4 regions of the Verrucosispora sp. WMMA2044 genome follow, and region 2 is predicted to be linked to each of the others. Evidence: riboswitches for the same ligand, from Rfam matches in the RefSeq annotation. Region 2 holds a riboswitch; each other region holds the start of a gene.

The links. Region 2 has a riboswitch for cyclic di-AMP ahead of O3597_RS15990 (C39 family peptidase). Riboswitches for the same ligand answer to the same signal wherever they lie in the genome.
Region 1: another riboswitch for cyclic di-AMP. It lies ahead of O3597_RS04410 (hypothetical protein); the one in region 2 lies ahead of O3597_RS15990 (C39 family peptidase).
Region 3: another riboswitch for cyclic di-AMP. It lies ahead of O3597_RS24500 (NlpC/P60 family protein); the one in region 2 lies ahead of O3597_RS15990 (C39 family peptidase).
Region 4: another riboswitch for cyclic di-AMP. It lies ahead of O3597_RS22590 (hypothetical protein); the one in region 2 lies ahead of O3597_RS15990 (C39 family peptidase).

Annotation. Positions count from the first base shown of each region.
Region 1 covers NZ_CP114913.1:954,493-959,440, reverse strand. The annotation lists gene O3597_RS04420 (AAA family ATPase) at 1-815, shown strand, start outside; gene O3597_RS04415 (cation diffusion facilitator family transporter) at 896-1,813, shown strand; cyclic di-AMP (ydaO/yuaA leader) riboswitch at 1,966-2,097, shown strand; gene O3597_RS04410 (hypothetical protein) at 2,102-3,205, shown strand; gene O3597_RS04405 (PfkB family carbohydrate kinase) at 3,422-4,402, shown strand; gene O3597_RS04400 (5'/3'-nucleotidase SurE) at 4,399-4,948, shown strand, end outside.
Region 2 covers NZ_CP114913.1:3,527,197-3,532,144, reverse strand. The annotation lists gene O3597_RS16005 (acyltransferase) at 1-271, shown strand, start outside; gene O3597_RS16000 (hypothetical protein) at 383-895, shown strand; gene O3597_RS15995 (hypothetical protein) at 1,095-1,853, shown strand; cyclic di-AMP (ydaO/yuaA leader) riboswitch at 2,130-2,270, shown strand; gene O3597_RS15990 (C39 family peptidase) at 2,497-3,393, shown strand; gene O3597_RS15985 (DUF397 domain-containing protein) at 3,461-3,655, opposite strand; gene O3597_RS15980 (helix-turn-helix transcriptional regulator) at 3,652-4,464, opposite strand; gene O3597_RS15975 (hypothetical protein) at 4,819-4,948, shown strand, end outside.
Region 3 covers NZ_CP114913.1:5,373,331-5,378,278, reverse strand. The annotation lists gene O3597_RS24510 ((Fe-S)-binding protein) at 1-389, shown strand, start outside; gene O3597_RS24505 (C40 family peptidase) at 658-1,653, shown strand; cyclic di-AMP (ydaO/yuaA leader) riboswitch at 1,846-1,980, shown strand; gene O3597_RS24500 (NlpC/P60 family protein) at 1,993-3,027, shown strand; gene dcd (dCTP deaminase) at 3,040-3,618, opposite strand; gene O3597_RS24490 (pyridoxamine 5'-phosphate oxidase family protein) at 3,696-4,232, shown strand; gene O3597_RS24485 (zinc metalloprotease) at 4,301-4,948, opposite strand, start outside.
Region 4 covers NZ_CP114913.1:4,975,444-4,980,391, reverse strand. The annotation lists gene O3597_RS22595 (carbonic anhydrase) at 1-566, shown strand, start outside; gene O3597_RS22590 (hypothetical protein) at 652-1,668, opposite strand; cyclic di-AMP (ydaO/yuaA leader) riboswitch at 1,672-1,803, opposite strand; gene O3597_RS22585 (YibE/F family protein) at 1,970-3,316, opposite strand; gene O3597_RS22580 (metal-sensitive transcriptional regulator) at 3,598-3,894, opposite strand; gene O3597_RS22575 (copper ion binding protein) at 4,007-4,216, shown strand; gene O3597_RS22570 (hypothetical protein) at 4,250-4,948, shown strand, end outside.

The DNA of each region.
Region 1 (4,948 bases), 2.6 Mb from region 2:
TGACCGTCGCCGACGTCGCGCTGCTGGACGAGCTGGACGCGCTGCTCGGCAAGCCGATGCGCGCTGCCCGCCGGAAGCGGGACCCGTTCCAGTTGGCCGGTGGGGTACGCGAGCTGAGCACGTTCGCCGACCGGCAGCGGGCCGCCCGGCAGGCCGCCCGGGAGCGCCCCGAGGATTACCGCGACTACGCCCACCTGGTGGTCGACGAGTCCCAGGACGTCTCACCGATGCAGTGGCGGATGGTGGGCCGGCGCGGCCGGTTGGCGTCCTGGACGGTGGTGGGCGACCCGGCGCAGACCGCGTGGACGGGGGATCCGCAGGAGTTGGCCCGGGCCCGCGACCAGGCGCTGGGGCGCCGTCGTCGGCACCGCTTCACGCTCACCACGAACTACCGCAACTCGGCCGAGATCTTCGCGGTGGCGGCGGCCGAGATCCGGCGGGCGTACCCCGATCTCGCGCTGCCCACCGCGGTCCGCTCCACCGGGATCGATCCGGTGCGGCTCGTGGTGCCGGCGCCCGAGTTGGAGACCACCGTCGTGACGGCCGCCAGCGCCCTGCTCGGCGAGGTGGAGGGCACCGTCGGGGTGATCACGCCGGTGCCGCGACGGGACCAGGTCGCGGCCTGGCTGGGAGCCCATGGCGGCGATCGGTTGCAGGTGGTGACCAGCCTGGAGGCCAAGGGCATGGAGTACGACGGGGTGGTGCTGGTCGCCCCGGCGGAGATCCGGGCGGAGCCCGGCGCCGGTGTCCGTACTCTCTACGTCGCGCTGTCCCGGGCCACCCAGCGGTTGACCACCGTCGAGGCGACCGGTTGAGATCGCGAGCCGACGATTGCACTCATAGCGATGTTGGCATAGGTCCGTCCCCGGCCCGCCTGACGACGCAAGGTGTCTGGGTGGGCGCCGGCCATGACCACCACCACGCTGCGGTCTCAACCGCCGCACACCGCCACTCCGGCCGGCTGTGGGCGGCGTTCGCCCTGCTCAGCGCCCTGATGCTGATCGAGGCAGGCACCGCTTTACGGACCGGTTCGCTGGCCCTGCTCTCCGACGCCGGGCACATGTTCACCGATGTGCTGGGCATCGGCATGGCCCTCGCGGCCGTGGCCGCCACCCGGCGGGCCGACACCGACCCACAACGCACCTTCGGGCTCTACCGGCTGGAGGTGCTCGCGGCCCTGGCCAACGCCGTACTGCTCTCCGGCGTCGCGGTGTACGTGCTGATCGAGGCGGTACGTCGATTCGGGGATCCGCCCGAGGTGCTCGCCGGCCCGGTTCTGGTGGTGGCGGCGCTCGGCCTGCTCGCCAACGTCGCCGCGTTCGCGCTGTTGCGCCCGGGGGCGCGGGAGAGCATCAACCTGCGGGGGGCCTACCTGGAGGTGCTGGCGGACCTGCTGGGCTCGCTGGGCGTGATCGCGGCCGCCCTGCTGATCGCCGTGACCGACTGGTGGTGGGCCGATCCGCTGGTGGCGGTCGCGATCGCCGTGTTCATCCTGCCCCGCACCTGGCGCCTGGGCCGGGCAGCGGTACGCATCCTGGTCCAGGCCGCACCGGAGCACCTGCAGGTCACCGCGGTGCACGACCGGCTGGCCGCGGTACCGGGCGTGGCCGGCGTCCACGACCTGCACGTCTGGACGTTGACCTCCGGAATGGAGGTCGCCTCCGCACACCTGACCGTCAGTCCGGACGCCGATGTCGGCACCGTCCTGGCGGCGGCCCGCTCGGCGCTGCACGAGGACTTCCAGATCGAACACGCGACCCTCCAGGTCGAGCCGCGTACCGACCCCGGGGGTTGCGGGTCGGTGCGGTGGTGACCAGGCCAATCGGAGAAAAGTAGGTTATTGTCCGATTTGCTCTGGTCTACTAGTCAACAACCGAACACCAGCAGTAACAGCAGCTGCACCGGTCACGTGCGCACCGGTAGGCTCTGACCCGGCCACCGCCAGGCGGCACCCACCGGTGCCGGCGGCGGCCGCCGCCTAATCGCCCGCCAGGGCGAACCGGGGAACCACGTTCCTGGGGTGTATCCGCGCCAGCGGTAGGGATCTTCCGTCCCGAACCCGTCAGCTAACCCGGTCGGCGGCTGACGGAAGGACATGTGCATGCCAGCAGTGGCAACGGTAAGACCGGCCGCCCGTACGGCGGCCCTGATCGCCGCCGCGCTCGCCCTCACCCTCGGCGTCGCGCTGGCTCCCTTCTCCCCAGCGACCGCCGCACCGCAGGCGTTGCGCGCGGCGGCACCGGGAGATGTGGACGACGAGGGCGGCACCCCGGCACTACGGGCCCAGTTGGAGGCGGCCAGCAAGGGCTATCTCGACGCCAAGACGGCGCTCGACCGCTCGGTGAAGCGACAGAAGAAGCTGGCCGAGCAGCTCAAGACGACCGAGAGCCAGGTCGCCGAGCGCGGTACCAAGGTCGCCGAGATCGCCGCGCAGGCGTACCGCACCGGACGGCTGGGTGCCGCGTCGGCGCTGCTCAACAGCGGGTCACCGGCCGGTTTCATGGACCGGGCGGCGGCGCTGGACGCGGTGGCCGCCAATGAGGACCGTGCGCTGCGGGAACTCCAGACCGCCCGGGACGAGGTCAGCGCCACCAAGCTGGCCCTGGACGCGGAGATCCAGGAACAGCGCAAGCAGGTGGCCGTGATGGCCAAGCGCAAGGACCAGGCCGAGCGGGCGTTGACCGTGGCCATCGAGCGGGACGAGGCGGCCGAGCGGGCCAGGGCCGCCGAACGGGCCGCCCGGTCACCGTCGCGTAGCGGCGGGTCGAGTCCCACCGCCAAGCCCGCTCCGCGTAACTCCGACGGGTCGTGGCCCTCGGAGTCGTGCAGCGTCAACGACCCCACCCCGGCCAACGGCTGCATCACCCCACGCACCCTGCACGCGCTGAAGCAGGCCAAGTCGGCTGGCTTCACCCGGTACGTCTCCTGCTACCGCTCCGGCGGCTCGGGCGAGCACCCGAAGGGTCGGGCCTGCGACTTCGCGGCCCAGAAGAAGGGCTTCGGCGGGGACGCGACCGGAGGTGACCGGACCTACGGCAACAACCTGGCGGCGTACTTCGTCAACAACGCCGACCGGCTCGCGGTGCTCTACGTGATCTGGTACAGGCAGATCTGGTTGCCCAGCAGCGGCTGGAAGTCGTACAGCGGTGCCCGCGGTGACCCGTCCAGCGACCACACCAACCACGTTCACCTGTCGGTGTACTGACCTCCTCGTCGCGCCGGGTGAACCGCTCTTCACGAGCGGTTCACCCGGCGTTGCGTTTTTCCGTCGGCCGGCCGGGCACCGTCCCTTCGGCGCGCGTCGACGCGTCTCGTTGGATACCGTCGTACCAGTAAGCGGTATTTGTCCGCTAGCGGGAGGAACGCCCATGGACGAGCGAATCGCCAGGCCCGGCGACGGTACGGACCACGGAGTGCGTTCATGAGCGGCCGCGTCATGATCTTCGCGCCGACCCCGCTGCTGACCGTCACCATCGACCAGCCGAGCGACGCACCGGAGCTGCACCTGCACCCGGGCGGGCAGGGGGTGTGGCAGGCCAGGATGGTGCTGTCCCTCGGCGTCGACGTGGTGCTCTGCGCGGCACTCGGGGGCGAGGTCGGGCAGGTGCTGGAGCCGTTGCTGGTCAGCGAGGGGGTCGACCTCAAGGTGGTGGCCCGCGACTCCGGTGGCACCGGCGGGTACGTGCACGACCGTCGCGAAGGTACCCGTCGGGAGGTCGTCGACGTGATCGGCCAACCGTTGAGCCGGCACGAGCTGGACGAGCTGTACAACCTCGCGCTCGGCGAGGGCCTGCGCGCGCCGGTGAGCGTGTTGAGCGGCCCGAACCATCCGTCCCTGGTCCCCGCCGACCTCTACCGGCGTTTTGCCGCCGATCTCGGCGCCAACGGCGGCCGGGTGGTGGTGGACCTCTGCGGCGAGCACCTGACGGCCGTCCTGGAAAGCGGGGTCTTCTTCCTCAAGGTCAGTCACGAGGAGCTGATCGCCGACGGGCGGGCCGAGGGCGACGACGAGGAACAGCTCACCCGCGCGATGTACGACCTGCACGCCTCCGGTGCCGAGAACGTGGTGGTCAGCCGGGCCGACAAGCCCGCGTTGGCACTCGTCGACGGCGAGGTGTTCACGGTGCGGATGCCGCGCCTGGAGGCGGCCGACCCCCGCGGGGCGGGCGACTCGATGACCGCCGGGGTCGCCGCCGTGGTGGCCCGGGGCGGCGATGTGCGCACGGCGATCCGTACCGGCGCGGCGGCCGGCGCACTCAACGTCACCCGGCACGGCCTCGGCACCGGCCGACTCGACTCGATCAACGGCCTCGTCGACCGGGTCCGACTCGAACCGGCGGGCAGCCGTCCGCAGGAGCGGACCACCCCCGACGAGCTGGCGCAACGGGCGGGTGGCCGGTGAGGCTACGGGTCCTGATCACCAACGATGACGGGATCGCCGCGCCGGGCATCCAGGCGCTGGCCCGGGCGGCCGTCGACCGGGGCCTGGACGTGGTGGTGGCCGCCCCGTTGGAGGAGGCCAGCGGCACCAGCGCCGCGATGAGCGCGGTGGAGCAGGACGGGCAGGTGGTGGTCCGCGAGCATCCGCTGCCGGAACTCGACGGCGTGCCGGCGTTCGGCGTCGGTGGCTCACCCGGGTTCATCGCGCTCATCGCCGTACACGGTGCCTTCGGACCGCCGCCGTCGGTGCTGCTGTCAGGAATCAACCGGGGCGCCAACGCGGGGCGCGCGGTGCTGCACTCCGGCACGGTGGGAGCCGCCTTCACCGCCGCCGCGAACGGCTGCCGGGCAATGGCGGTCTCGCTGGACGTGCTCTCGGCCGGTGAGGCGACTGCGGCCAGCGGCGGTGCCGCGGTGGCGGCCGCCGCCCGGGTACGCGACGCCGAACGGAACTGGGCCACCGCCGCCCGGGTCGCTCTGGACCTGCTGCCCCGGCTGACCGCAGCGC
Region 2 (4,948 bases):
GGAACAGCCGATGATGCGCCGCCTGGCCCCGTCCCGGCCGCCACGACCCGGCCGGCAGAACGGCGCGGCGCGGTCCGCGACGTCGGATGGCGGGTGGTCCACGACGCCGGGTGGCACGGCGCGAGCCACGGAGTCGAACGGTGCCCCGCGATCCGGGACGCCGGGCGGACCGGTCGTGGACGGGCTGCCGCGCCAGCGGGTGTCCGGTGGCAGCGACCCGGACCCCGCCACCGGCCCGGAGCAGGACCGCCCCGTCCATCAGGGACGGTAGGCGGCCGGCAGGCTGACCTGCGCGTATCGACGTACGTGGCCGACTCGCCGGACGGTACGACACGCCCGGGGACCGGTGTGTGCGGGCGGGCGGTGGCGGTAGCGTGACGAGGTGCCTCCCGCCGCGCCCGCCCGTCCGCTGTGGTGGTTGGCGCGCTGGGCCGCGCGGCTGCTGACCGGGCTCGCGGTCGCCGCCGCCTTCACCCTCGGCGCCTGGGCCCTGCCCGACCAGTCACCCGCCGCCGCATCGCCGGCCGCCGCCGTCGCACCGGACCTGGCCCGCGAAGTCGCCGCACCCCTCGACCTGGCCGGTCTCGACCTGGTGACCGGCCTCGACCCGGTCGGCCTGGCGACGCCGACCGTGCGCGGTGCCGGTGGCGCCGACCTGGCCGGGGTGTCCGCGTCGTCCACCGGACCGCGCGCTGCTGACGCGGCGGAGGCGACCGGGTCGCCGATCGCGCGGGACGCCGGTGACTTCGCCGGGTCCGGGATTCCCGCGATGCCACCGGCGGCCGGTGGCCAGCCCGGGCTGACGGCGCTCGACAGCGGCACCGCCGGCGTCACGCGGGGGTCGCCGGCTCGGGTGACGGGTGTCCGAGTCGCCCGCGCCCCACCGCACGCCTGATCCTGGCGACCCTTTCCGCGCCTCCAGACCGCGCCCGGCCGCGCCTCGGCGCCGAGCACGGCCAGCCCGTCGCCGCCGGTCGCGCCGTCGATGCTCGCCATGACCGGCGGCACCGCCCGCCAACCCGGCAACCGCGCCGCAACGCCATCCGCTGCCGGTACGACCACCGACGCCGTACCGATGTCTTTGAGGTGCCGACATGGAGAAGACCGTTCTCTACCAGTTCCTGATCGAGGTGCCACGCGCCGCCGCCATCTGGTCGGTTCTGCTGGTGCTCGCGCTGGGCGTACTCACCGTGCTGGTCGCCCGCCCGGAGCCGGCCGGGCCGGTGGAGAAGACCACCGACCAGGATGCGGTCCGCGCCGCGACCGAGGAGGCCGACCTGCGCCGATACGCCGGGGAGGTGGCGGTCGCGGCAGCCGGTGCCGGGCAGAACGCCGAGCGACGGCGTACGGCGTGGCGGGTGGCCCAGGCGGAGCTGGACCGCGCCTGGGCCGCGTACGACCAGGCGGAGGCCGCCGCCCGTCGGCTGGCCGGCGTCACCGGGCTGTCGGCCCCGCGCACCCCGCGCACCCCGGCCGAGTACGCGGCTCGGGAACGCTGGCTGCACCGGGCCGCGATGGCTGCCCACTGGCGCGGTGACCTGACCGCCCGACAGCTCACCGACGTGCTGGCGCACCGGTCCGGTTGGGACCCCCGACGTCACCCGGCCGAGCAGGAGGCGGTCCTCGCCCGGGTGGTGCGCGACAACCGTCTGGCCGCCTATCGATCGGCCGCCGAGCGGGAGCGTGACCTGTGGCGGGCGGCGGAACTGGCCACCGAGGCGGCCCGCAGCCTCTCCGCCGAGGCGTACGCGGCCGCCGAGCGGCTCCGACCGACCCGACCGCCCGTCTCCGGTCGAGCCACCGCCGGGCGGCCCGACCTGGTCCCGCGCTGGCGTCCGGCTCGGCTCGGCTGAAATTCCGTGAGCTGGGTCACATTGCTCGAAATTCGGTCACTGTTCGTAGGTGAGGCGATTACCGCAGTAATCCCCGGCGAGATTTTCCCCTGCCGTCCGGTTGTCACCCGAAGGCGCCCGGGATGCCGTCGGTCCCATTGAGTGACGCCAGTTCCCGGTTACCCGAAAATTGCCTGGCTCGATCATGTTTAAGCAGGTCAGAGCGGGTTGGCTTCGAGGTGACCGGCCAGTAGTGTCAGCGCGTCCGGTGCGGTAACCGATCGCAGGAAGCGACGCCGTACCGACCCGCTCAATCGTGAACTCACGAACCGGGGACCCACTGCACCACTGGGGTGAATCCGCGAGCCTCGGCCCGCGGTAGGGCGACTTCCCGCCCGAATCCGTCAGCTAACCCGGTCGGCGGTGACGGAAGGAGTACCAACCCTCGTGCAGTCCGATGTGATTCCCCCGTTCCCCCGCCTCCACGGCACCGCGGTGCCCGTGCTCGCCGGCCCGACCGCCGCGAGCTGACCCCGGTCATCGCCACCGCCCGGGTTCTTCCGGGCGTACCCCTTGAACGGCCTGTCCCGCTCGCCCGGGCGGTCGTCGGCGTCCCGTTGCCGACCCGACCGCCGGAGCCGGTGTGCCGTTCTCCCCTCAGCCCGTGGAGGAATCCGTGAAGCACACCCTTTCCCGCCGGCTCCGCCGGCTGGTCAGCGAACGCCCCTATCAGCTCGTTGCCGGATCCGCCGTGGCCCTCGTCCTGGCCACCGGCACCGGAGCCGCCCTCGCCGGCACCGGGAACACCCCGGCCCCCGCGCAGGCCACCACCGCCGCCGAACTGTCCGGCGACACGGTGGCCGCGCCGAGCCAGGCGGAGGTCGCGCCGTCGACCGCCGCACCGAGCAGCGCCGCACCGAGCAGCGCCGCGCCGAGCAGCGCCGCGCCGGCCAGCCCGGCACCGGCAAGCGCCACCGCCTCGCCGTCGCCGAAGCCCAGCTCGGCCACCCCGGACCCGGATCTGACCAGCAAGAAGGCGGCACCGAAGCCGCCCGCCTCGAAGGTCCTGGCGTACGACCACCAGGCCCAGATCAACGGCTACTACTGCGGTCCCGCCGCGGTGCGTAACGCGCTGAGCGCCGCCGGTGTCGCGCGCAGCCAGGACGCCCTGGCCAGCCAGCTCGGCACCACGTTCGCGGGCACCAACTCGGCCGAGGACACCACCCGCGTCCTCAACGCCGTCGTCAAGGGCGACCCGTACGAGACCACGATGATCCGTGGCGGTGCGGCCAGCCCGGCCCAGATGGACCAGCTCCAGGCGGACGTCGTCACCGCCGTCAGCGACGGGCGGGGCGTCGTGGTGAACGTCGCCGGCACCGTCACCGACACCGACGGCCGCTGGCACTCCTTCCCCGGCGGGCACTACATCGCCGTGGTCGGCTACAAGGACTCCGGGCGGCTGGTGAAGATCGCCGACTCGGCGGACGCCTCGTACCCGTCGTACTGGCTCAGCACCATCGACCTGGCCAACTGGGCCGCCACCCGCGGCTACTCGGCCTGATCGCACCGGTCCCGCTGCACACCCGGAAGCCCTCGGCCCGCCGGCCGAGGGCTTCCGGGTACGTACGTCAGGCGTGCGGGCCGTGCTGCTTCGCCTGGCCGACGAAGCTCGCCCAGGCCGCCGGGGTGAAGGCCAGCGTGCCGCCGTCGCGATCCTTGGTGTCGCGGACCAGCACGATGCCCGTCAGGTTGTCGGCGACCTCCACACAGTCGCCGCCGCCGGCGCCGCTGCGGGTGGACTTGCGCCAGGTCGCGCCGTTCAGATCCACGGCTTCACCACATCCTTCATCAGCTCGATCGACTGGCGGCCGGACAGTGCCTCGTTGCGCACCGTCTCCCACCGGGACAGCAGGGCGGTCAGGTCGTCGTCCTTGTCGGCGAGAACGCCGCCAAGTTGAGTTTCGAGATTAGCCACCCAGCCGCCGTCCGCGCCCCTCGCCAGGGTGAAGGGGCCGGTCAGTCCGATGTGCATGCCGACGCCGGTGGGCACCAGGTGCACGCTGATGTTGGGCCGGGTGGCCAGCTCCATGAGGTGGTGCACCTGCTCGACCAGCACGTCCTTCAGCTCCTCGTCGACCCGCCGCAGCACCACCTCGTCGATCACCGCGACGAGTTGCGGCGGGTCGTCCTGCTCCAGCACCGCCTGCCGGGCCATCCGGTTGGCCAGCCGACGCTCCACCCCCGCCTCGGTCAGCGCGGCGTCGGTCCGGATCACCGCGCGGGCGTAGCGCTCGGTCTGGAGCAGGCCCGGCACCAGCGTCGGCTGGTAACAGCGGAGCTGCCGGGCGTTGCGCTCGGCCTCCAGGTAGGGCAGGAACCACGAGGGTTGGCGCAGCACCTCCGCCGTGCGCAGCAACTCCTCGAACATGCCCCCGGTCTGAAGCACCTCGTCGGCCCGCTTCGCGTACGGCCGGTCGAGGGGACGGGTGCCCACCTCCACAGCGGACACCAGCGACGCCGAGTAGTTCGTCCGCCGACCGAATTCCTCCTGGTTCATGCCGGCCGCGGCTCGCAGCCGGCGGAGCTGCGTACGGATCAACTCGTGCAGGTCGGAAGGCTGCTCGCGTTCCATGTCCCCTCCACCGGGTCTACGTAGATCGCCAAGGGGCCGCCAGGGGCCGGTTCGGGGCACCCGGAACCCACCGTGGCCAGCGTCGATGCCTTCCGACAGTAGCGGTGTCCTCACCAGACTGTCACGCAGCGGGGCCGCTCCCATCCAGACAGGGACGGGGCGGTTCTGCCCCGGGGCCGCCCGTGCGCCTTCCCCCGTGTCCGGGCGGCCCCTTCCGATCAATGACTGGGAGGTCGATGTGCGTACCCGGGTTGCCCGCTACCTGTGCCCGACGACGCTGCTGCCGGTGTCCTCACCGGGGTGGCAACGGCGGGTCAACGGGGGCCGGTGGTGACCGTGGGCCGGTCGGGTGCGATCACCACCCGGCTTTTCCCTCCCGAGCGGGGTCCGCGTCCGCTGCGACCCTCCACCTGTGGTGACGAGGTGCCGCACACCCCGTTGCGGCCGATCTGGTGCTGCCGCGTCGACGGGCAGCCCTGGCCCT
Region 3 (4,948 bases), 1.8 Mb from region 2:
CCTACCACGATCCCTGCTACCTCGGCCGGCACAACCGGGTCTTCACCCCGCCGCGTGAGGTGCTCGGCAGTGCGATCCAGGGCGAGTTGACCGAGATGCCCCGCAACAGCGAGCGCTCCTTCTGCTGCGGTGCGGGTGGTGCCCGCATGTGGATGGAGGAGCGCATCGGCAAGCGGATCAACGTGGACCGGGTCGAGGAGGCCATGTCCACCGGGGCGAGGACGGTCGCCGTCGGTTGTCCGTTCTGTTCGACGATGCTCACCGACGGGGTGAACGGCAAGGGTGCCGGAGAGCAGGTCGAGGTCATCGACGTGGCCAGCGTTCTGCTCCGCTCGGTCAAGCCCGAGCAGGTCGGCGGCGCCGAGGAGACCACGCCGGTGGCCGGCTGACCGGCCCGAACACACCGGGCGGGGCGGCACCCCTATCCAGTGCCGCCCCGCCCGGTTTTGTATTGGCGTACGTAACTATAACGAATCGGCCGACACCCTTTGTGTGCGTACCGTCGCGCAAAGGTGAATGAGCCGTTGGTCGCCTTGATTCCCCACCTACCGTTCCCTAATGTGGGGCACCGACCGCCATGGGTCGTCGGATCCCGCCACATACCTCTCGCGGGACGCCCGGTGGTCGGTTGCAAAGGAGACGCTGCCGGTGGCAACCATGCCCCTCCATCGTCGTGCGCCGGGACGATCCCGTCCGGGTGGCCTGCGTAGGGCCGCCCGCGGGCTGGTCGTCCTGGTCGCCGCCGCCGCGGTCGGTGCCGGCCTGCTCGCCGCCCCCGCGTACGCCGAGCCCTCGGTCGACGAGATCGAGGCCCAGATCGACAAGCAGTGGCAGAAGCTGGAACCCACCATCGAGCAGTACAACAAGGTGCGCTCCCAGCTGCGGGTCAACAAGCAGAAGTCGAAGAGCCTGGAGAAGAAGATCCAGCCGCTGGCCCTGGAGACCGAGCTGGCGATGAACCGGGTGGCCGATCTCGCCTCCCGGTACTACATCACCGGCCCGTCCAAGGAGATCGGTGTCGTCCTGCTCAATTCGAAGCCGAACGAGCTCGGCGAGCAGATGGCCTTTCTCGACCGGCTCGCCTCGCAGGAGCGCCGCGAGCTCGAAGGCGTCATGAAGATCCGCAAGAAGTACGACGACCAGAAGGCCAAGCTCGACGCCCTGATCGCCGACCAGGAGGCGAAGCAGAAGCAGCTGGCGGCCAAGAAGAAGCAGATCGACGCCGAGATCAAGCGGCTGGAGAAGTCGCTGCCGGTGACGACGGTGAAGACCACCAACTGCCCGACCATCAACGGTGTGGTCAGCGACGCCGCCCGCACGGCCATCCGGACCGCGTGCGCCCAGGTCGGCAAGCCGTACGTCTGGGGTGCCACCGGCCCGAACTCGTTCGACTGCTCGGGTCTGACCCAGTACGCGTACAAGGCCGCGGGGATCTACCTCACCCACTTCACCGGTGCCCAGTGGAACGAGGGCAAGGCCGTCTCCCGCGCCGATGCCCGTCCCGGCGATCTGGTCTTCTTCCGCAGCGACGTGAGCCACGTCGGGCTGTACCTCGGCAACAACCAGATGGTGCACGCGGCTCGCGCCGGCAAGCCGGTGAACGTCTCGCCCATCACGACCATGCCGGTCGCCGGTTTCCGCCGCCCCGGCTGAGCCGCCACCAGCGTCCGCTGAGCGGTCGCGTAGGAACGCCCGAGGGCCCCCGGTCAAGTCGACGGGGGCCCTCGCCGTTGTCGGGTATCAGCACCCACGGTAACGGTGCGGTTGTGTTGCGTATCGACGCCGATCGTCCCTACGCTGGGCAATCGTCGGCCGCTGGCAGGTCCGCCCAGCCCGGGCGGTAACGGTCCGACACCGCCGAATCGCTCGTCAGCGAGCCGGGGAACCAGGTACCCGGGGTGAATCCGTGACGGTCACGGTAGGGCGTCCCTTCCCGCCCGAACCCGTCAGCTAACCCGGTAGGCGGTAGCGGAAGAAGGAGTGCTGAGCCCGGTGGCAGACCATGCCCCGCGGCCACCGTCACTGCGGCCGGGGATGCCCGGCCGACCGACGGCGGCGCCGCGTTCCAGCTGGTACCGCTGCATTCTCGCCGGCCTGGCCGCGACCGCTGTGATGCTGGTCGGCGGCGCGACGCAGGCCCGGGCCGAGCCCACGGTCGCCGACATCGAGCGCCAGATCGACGAGGACTGGAATCGGCTCGAACCCGTCATCGAGCAGCACAACGCGACCCGGCAGGACCTGGCCGGCAAGCGGCGGGAGGCGGACGCGCTGGCCGCCCGGATGGCACCGCTGCAACGCCAGGTGGACGAGGCCATGGACCGGGTCGGCAAGCTCGCCGCCCGCGCGTACAAGGGCGAACAGGTCCGGGTCGTCAACACGCTGCTCGGCAGCCGGTCGCCGGGCGAGGTGGTCGAGCAGCTCGGGCTGCTCGACCGGTACGCCCGCGTGCAGCAGCAGGACGTGCGGCACGCGAGTGACCTGCGCGACGAACTCGCCGCCGCCAAGGCCGGCCTGGACCGCACGATCGGCGAGCTGACCCGTACCGAGGCTGATCTCGCCGAGCGGCGGCGACAGATCGACGCCGAGATCGACAGGTTGCAACGGCTCCGGCTGCGGGCGTACGGGAAGGGTGGTGGTGGGCCGCTACGGCCGGCGCCCTGCCCGGCCAGCTACCCGGGTGGTGCGGCCGGCGAGGCGGTGACCTTCGCCTGCGCCCAGATCGGCAAGCCGTACTCCTGGGGCGCCGAGGGGCCCGACGCGTACGACTGTTCCGGGCTGACGTTGGCCGCCTGGTCGCGGGCCGGTGTCGCACTGCCGCACAACGCGGCGAGACAGCGCCGGGTCACCGAGTCGGTCAGTCGCGGCGCGTTGCGCCCCGGCGACCTGGTCTTCTACTACCGGGACCTGCACCATGTCGGGATGTACGTCGGCGACGGCTGGGTGGTGCACGCCTCCCGGGCGGGTCAACCGGTCAAGATGAAGCGGCTGGACAGCAGCCCGGTGCACAGTTTCGGCCGGCCCGGCTGAGGATCTGCGGTGTCAGCGGGTGGGCCAGGTGCGCCAGCTCTGCCAGGCACGACTGGGCGTCGGGCCGCGCTGACCCTGATAGCGGGAGCCGTAGACGGCCGAGCCGTACGGATGCTCGGCCGGCGAGGAGAGCCGGAAGATGCAGAGCTGCCCGATCTTCATCCCCGGCCAGAGGGTGATCGGCAGGTTTGCCACGTTGGACAGTTCCAGGGTGACGTGACCGGAGAAGCCGGGGTCGATGAAGCCGGCGGTGGAGTGGGTGAGCAGGCCGAGCCGTCCCAGGCTGGACTTGCCTTCGAGGCGGCCGGCGAGCTGGTCGCCCAGCGAGATGACCTCGAGCGTGGAGGCGAGGACGAACTCGCCCGGGTGCAGCACGAACGCCTGGCCGTCGGGCACCTCGACCGCGGAGGTGAGGTCGTCCTGTCGGGTGGCCGGGTCGATGTGGGTGTAGAGGTGGTTGTTGAAGACCCGGAAGAGTTTGTCCAGACGTACGTCGATGCTGGAGGGCTGCACCAGGGTGGGCTCGAACGGTTCGAGCGCCAGGGTGCCCGCCTTGATCTCGGAGACCAGGTCGCGGTCGGAGAGCAGCATCGCCACACCATAGCTGCCGGTATGCGACACGCGTGCCGGACTACCCGCTTCGAACGTGTGTTCGATAGGATGTCGGCATGGCTTCCTGGTCCGAATTCGCCGCTGACGAGCCTCGACTCGCCGACGGGATCCGCCTTCTCATGCAGCAGTACGGCCCGGGCTTCGGCTACCTGGCCACGGTCCGCGCCGACGGCGGACCCCGGGTGCACCCGGTCTCTCCGGTGATCACCGACGACGGTCTCTACTGCTTCGTGATCGACTCACCGAAGCGGCGCGACCTGGAGCGCGACGGCCGTTACGCGCTGCACTCGTTCCCGCCGGAGGAGAGCGACGACGAGGCGTACGTCGCCGGGCGCGCCCGGCCCGTCACGGACGATGCCACCGTCGCCCGGCTGGCGTTCGCGGCGCGGGCCGCCCCGCACGCCGACTGGCGCCTGTTCGAGTTCACGGTCGACGTGGCGATGCTGGCCCGACGGGAGCAGTCGGTGGCTGGGCCGAGCGAGCTGGCGGCCCGTCCGGCGGTCCAGGTCTGGCTCGACCCGGCGGGCGCCACGCCCCAGGCCGCGCGCCCGGTGCCGGCCCACTCCGGGCGGCACCACAGCCGCGCCGCCTGACCCACACGCGCAGGTGCCGGCCCCGTTCGACGGAGCCGGCACCTGCGGTACGCGGTGCGGTGAACGCGCTATGCCGCGCGGTAGGAGTTCCAGGCGTTGATCATGCGGGTGGCCTGGCCCGGGGTGAACTGGTACATGCAGCCGTCGTACGAGTAGTCCATGAAGTTGGTGATCGGGTCCAGGCCCGAGCTTGAGCAGGTGTCCCGGCCGGTCGGGCAGCCGCTGGCCGGCGAGGCCTCGGCAGGGGTGTCCGACACCTGGTCACCGCTGCCGGAGCAGCCGCCCTGGAAGGTGTGGTACAGGTTCAGCCAGTGGCCGACCTCGTGGGTGCCGGTGTCACCCTGGTTGTAGTTGGTGGCGGTGCCGCCGGGCAGCGACTCGCTGAGCACGACCACGCCGTCCATCACGTTCAGGCTGCGCTGCGGGAAGGTCGCCCAGCCCAGCAGGTTGTTGCTGAGCGCGCCGAGGTAGATGTTGAGCGTCGCCTTGTTGCCCTGCCGCAGCTGGGTCTTCATCTGCCGCTCGGCCGACGAGCCCTGCCGGATCGGGTACCACGACGAGTTGGTCACCCGGTTGATGCTCTGCAACTGGAACGCGAAGGCGGTCGCGGCGCCACCCGTCGCACCGCTGAACGACTGGTTCAGCACGTTGATCTGGGACTGGATCATCGAGTCGGGGATGTTTCCGCCGGCCCGGGTCGTGTCGCGGCGAATCAC
Region 4 (4,948 bases), 1.4 Mb from region 2:
TGCGGCATCCCAACCAGAACGCCGGGCGTCGGGCCGCCGTCGCGACCGAGCAGCATCCCTTCGCGGTGATCGTCGGCTGTTCCGACTCCCGGCTCGCCGCCGAGATCATCTTCGATCGCGGGCTGGGCGACCTCTTCGTGGTCCGTACCGCCGGGCACACCGTCGGGCCGGAGGTGCTGGGCAGCGTGGAGTACGCGGTGGCCGTGCTGCGTACGCCGCTGGTGGTGGTGCTGGGCCACGACTCGTGCGGCGCCGTCCAGGCGGCCCGCGAGGCACTGGCCACCGACACCACGCCCCCCGGGCATCTGGGCGCCGTGGTCGACGCGGTGGTGCCGAGCCTGCGCCGAGCACAGGACGCCGGGGTGCACGAGCTGGACGAGATCGTCGACATCCACATCGCGCGTACCGTCGAGACGATGCTGGACTCCTCGGCGACCCTCGCGGCGGAGGTGGCCGCCGGGCGATGCGCGGTGGTCGGCATGTCCTACCGGCTGGCCGCCGGTGAGGTGCGGGCGGTGGCCGCGGAACCCGCCGAACTGACCGGCGCGATGGCGACCGCGCCCTGATCCGCGACCGACGACGACGTCCTGAACGACGAGGGCCGTCCCACCACGGTTGGTGGGACGGCCCTCGGCGCGTCGTGTCGGGCGATCAGAGCAGTGACACGTGCACGTGGTCGGTGTGGTTGGACGGTCCGCTGTAGGAACTCCAGCGCTCCGTCGCCGCGAACCAGATCTGCCGGTTCCAGATCACGTAGTAGACGCCCAGCCGGTCGGCGTTGCGGACCAGGAAGGCCGCCAGGTTGTTGCCGTAGATCCGGGTGTCGTTGTTGTGCCACGGGCTGAAGCCGCTGTTCTGCAACGACCAGTCGCAGGCCCGGCCCTTGGGGTGCTCGAACTTGTCACCCGGTCGGAAGCAGCCGACGAACCGGTTGAACCCGGCCCGCTTGACCTCCTTGTACATGTGCAGCGTCCGGGGCGTGATGCAGCCCGACGTGGTGGGGTCGTTCTGGCTGCACGACTCGGGCTTCCAGCCGCCGTCCGAGGACCGGTTCGGCCCGATCCGGGCCACCGGCGAGGTGGCGTCCACCAGTCCGCCGGTCAGGCCGACACCGCCGACCAGCCGGAGGGACTTCTCCGCCTCGCTCTTCTTGCGCGCCATGTCGTTGGTCAGCTTCTTCTGCTCGCGCACCTCGGCGTCGAGCGCGAGCTTGGCCTGCTCGGCACGGAGCTTGATCGCGTTGACCTCGCCCAGCTTCTTGTCGTTCACCAGGTTCAGCTCGTCAAGCGCGGAGGCCCGGTTGATGAACGAGTCCGGTGCGCTGCTCTGCAACAACATGGCGATCGCGCCGACCCGGCCGGTCCGGTAGGACTGGGTGGCGATCTGGGCGACCTGCGGGGAGAGCGCGTCCAGGTCGGCCTGAGCGGAGCGGACCTCGACCGCCAGTCGGAGCTGGCGCTTCTTGGACTTCTCCAGCTTGGCCTTGGCCTTGGAGTAGTCCCGGGTGGTCGCCTCGATCAGATCGTTGAGCATCGGCGGGTCGTCGTCGTGCTCCGCCGGTTTGGGGTCGTTCGGCGCGGCCGTGGCCGGCATCGGACCGGCGAACACGGCGAACGCGGCGAGCACGGCCACCACGGGTGTCAACCAGCGGCGTAGGGGTGCCGTCACTGTTTTCCCTTCCATCGACCGCCGACCGGGTTAGCTGACGGGTTCGGGACGGAAGTGGCCCCTACCGCTTTCGCGGATTCACCCCACCTACCTGGGTCCCCGGCTCGCCCGAGGGCGATTGGGCGGTGGCACCGCAGGCGCCGCTGCGCGCCTTCGGCGGTGACCGGCAGTGAGGTTACCCGACAGTCCATCTGTGCTTCTACGCCCCGAACCCGACGAGATGCGTCATTTCGTAATCGCTTTGAGTGACCAGCGACACGGTTTCGAGCCGCATCGGCAGGGGCGGTCACGTTGAGGAGTGTCACCATGTGGTGTCCGTGCTCCTGTCCGGGTCGGGCCACCCCGAGGGGGTGGCGGGGGACGTGTTGCGGGTGGGTGGGGTGCTCAGCGCGCGGAGCGCCTCGGCCCGGTCCGTCGCCGGCCGGGGGACCAGGGGGGTGGGTTCACCCGTGTGGGCGCCGGCCTCGCCGCGTCCGGCGGTCGTGACGACCGCCGCCAGCGCCGTGGTCAGCGGTACCGCGGCGATCAGCCCGAGCGTGGCCACCACGCTTCGGACGATCTCCGTGGTGAGGAACTCGCTGGTCAGGATCTGGCCCAGCGCGCGGGAGTCCGCGGTCAGCAGGAGCAGCAGTGGCAGCGAGGCGCCGGCGTACGCCAGCACGATGGTGTTCACCACCGAGGCGATGTGGGCCCGCCCGACCCGGGTGGCCGAGCGGTACAGCTCCCGACGGGAGAGGTTCGGGTTGGCGTGACGCAGCTCGTTGACCGCGGCGGCCTGGGTGACCGTGACGTCGTCGAGCACGCCCAGCGAGCCGATGATGATGCCGGCGAGCAGCAGGCCGTGCAGGTCGACGTCGGCGCGGAACATGGACAGGGTGGTGGCGTCCTCGCTGCCGAATCCGGTCAGGTGGGTGGCCCCGGTGGCGGCCAGCCCGAGCAGGCCGGTGAGGACCAGACTGGCGAGCGTGCCGAGTACGGCCACCGAGGTCTGCGCGGAGATGCCGTGGGTCAGGTACAGCACCACGAACATGATCAACGAGGCGCCGACGATGGCGACCGCGAGCGGCGGCCGGCCGGCGCTGATGCCGGGCAGCACGAAGGTCAGCAGGATCGCGAAGCTGGCCGCCAGGCCACCCAGCGCCGCCAGGCCCCGTAGCCGCCCGAAGGCGACGATGGCGGCGGCGAAGAGCACGGCCAGCCACACCAGCGGCTTGCCGCGCTGGTGTTCGGCGATGTTGTAGGTGCTGACCGACGGGTCCTCCGGGTCGATCAGCGAGACCAGGATGATGTCGTCGCCGACGTCGATGCGGGGTGCTCCCGGCCCGCTCGGGATGGGCGTCTGCACCTCCTGGCCGGCGTCCGGGCCGGTCTGCACCCGCACGGTGACCGTGCCGCAGGGGCCCGCCGCGGTCGTCGGTGTGCCCTCGGGCACCACCGGGTTGGGCGGGCAGGGCTCGCTCACCACCCGGGTGACCGTGCCGTGGTAGCGGGGGGTGTCGTCGGTGGCCTCGGGACGTGGGGCGTCCCGGGGCCAGAGCACGATCGCGGCGACCAGGGTGGCGAGGAAGAGGGGGACCACCGTCACGACGAGGATCCGCCGCACCCGGGGCGGGGTGGGCGGAGCGGAACGGGTGTGGTCGGCGCCCATTCAGTGTCTCCCAACGATTTCAGGGCTGAGTACGTGTCGATGGGCGAGACGGTTCACTGCCGCCGGACGACCGTGTCGAAGGGCAGCCCGAATGGCCGGAAGGTGGCGGGGTGGCTGCGTACCGTGAGCTGTGGAGGGGTTCGCGACGGCGGCGGGGGCAGGGGCGGGTGCCCGCCGGCGACCTCGGGCCGCGCGGCACGGATTTCGGCTGGCCATCGTGTGCGAATGGTAACCAGCCCGACCTCCCGACGCCGTTCGCGAGGGTATGTCGGCGGGTCGGGTCAGCCGCGCTTCATGAGCCGGCCCACGGCGGCCATCATCTCGGTCGCCATCTCGTCGGCGCGCCCCTCGGCGGCACCTTCGTGCATGCAGTGCCGGGCGTGCCCGTCGAGCAGACCGAGGGCGACCTTGTCCAGCGCGGCCTGGATGGCGGAGATCTGGGTGAGCACGTCGATGCAGTAGCGATCGTCGTCGACCATCTTCTCGATGCCGCGCACCTGGCCCTCCACGCGGCGCAGCCGGGCCAGGAGTTGGTCCTTGCTGGCGGTGTAACCACGGATCGGCGCGGGTGTGCTCATGCCGACAAGAATAGCCTACCCCCAGGGGGTATGGTACGGTCGATGTCGTAGATACCCCCTACGGGTATCGGGTGGTGCTCGGCCACCCTGGCGAGTTGGTGAGGAGAGTCGCATGGTCAGCACGACGTACCAGGTGCAGGGCATGACCTGCGGGCACTGCGTCAACGCGGTCAGCACCGAGATCGGTGCGATCGAGGGAGTCAGCGACGTCCAGGTGGACCTGGCCACCGGTCAGGTGATCGTCACCAGTGACCAACCGCTCTCCGGTGACGCGGTGCGTGCCGCGGTGGACGAGGCCGGATACGAGCTGGTCGGCGCCTGAGCCGGCCGGCAGGCGGAAACCGAGGAGTCGAGCATGAACACGGCGACGAGGCTGAGCGGTTTCGTGCTCGGCCTGGCGGCGGTCTTCGGCGCGGCGTACGGGGTGGGGCAGCTGGCCGGTCCGGTGAACGTGCTCGCCGCCGACCACGACAGCGAGGGTGCCGGTCACGGGGTTGACGTCCGCGCCGAGGGCGACACCGGCCGAGCGGCGGGGCCGGTCGGGCACGGGGAAGGGGAGGCTGGGCACCTGCCCGGCGGTTTGCTCGTCTCCGACCGTGGCTACACCCTGGTGCCGGTCGACGCCCCGCCGGGTGAATTCGCGTTCCGGATCACCGGGCCCGACGGCCGTCCCGTGACCGGATACGACGTCAGCCACGACGAACGGATGCACCTCATCGTGGCCCGCCGTGATCTGTCCGGCTTCCGGCACGTCCATCCGGAGCTGGCCGCAGACGGCACCTGGCGGATCGCCTCGCCGCTGGATTCCCCGGGGGTGTGGCGGGCCTTCGCGGACTTCACCCCGACCGGTGGCGCACCCCTGACGCTCGGCGTCGACGTGACCGTCCCCGGCGCGCTGACCGAGCGAGGACTGCCCGCTCCGGCGAGCAGCGCCACCGTCGACGGTTACACGGTCACCCTCGCCGGCACCCCACGGCCCGGGCACTCCACCACGCTGACGTTGACCGTCAACCGCGACGGCGCGCCGGTGACCGATCTGGAGCCGTACCTCGGC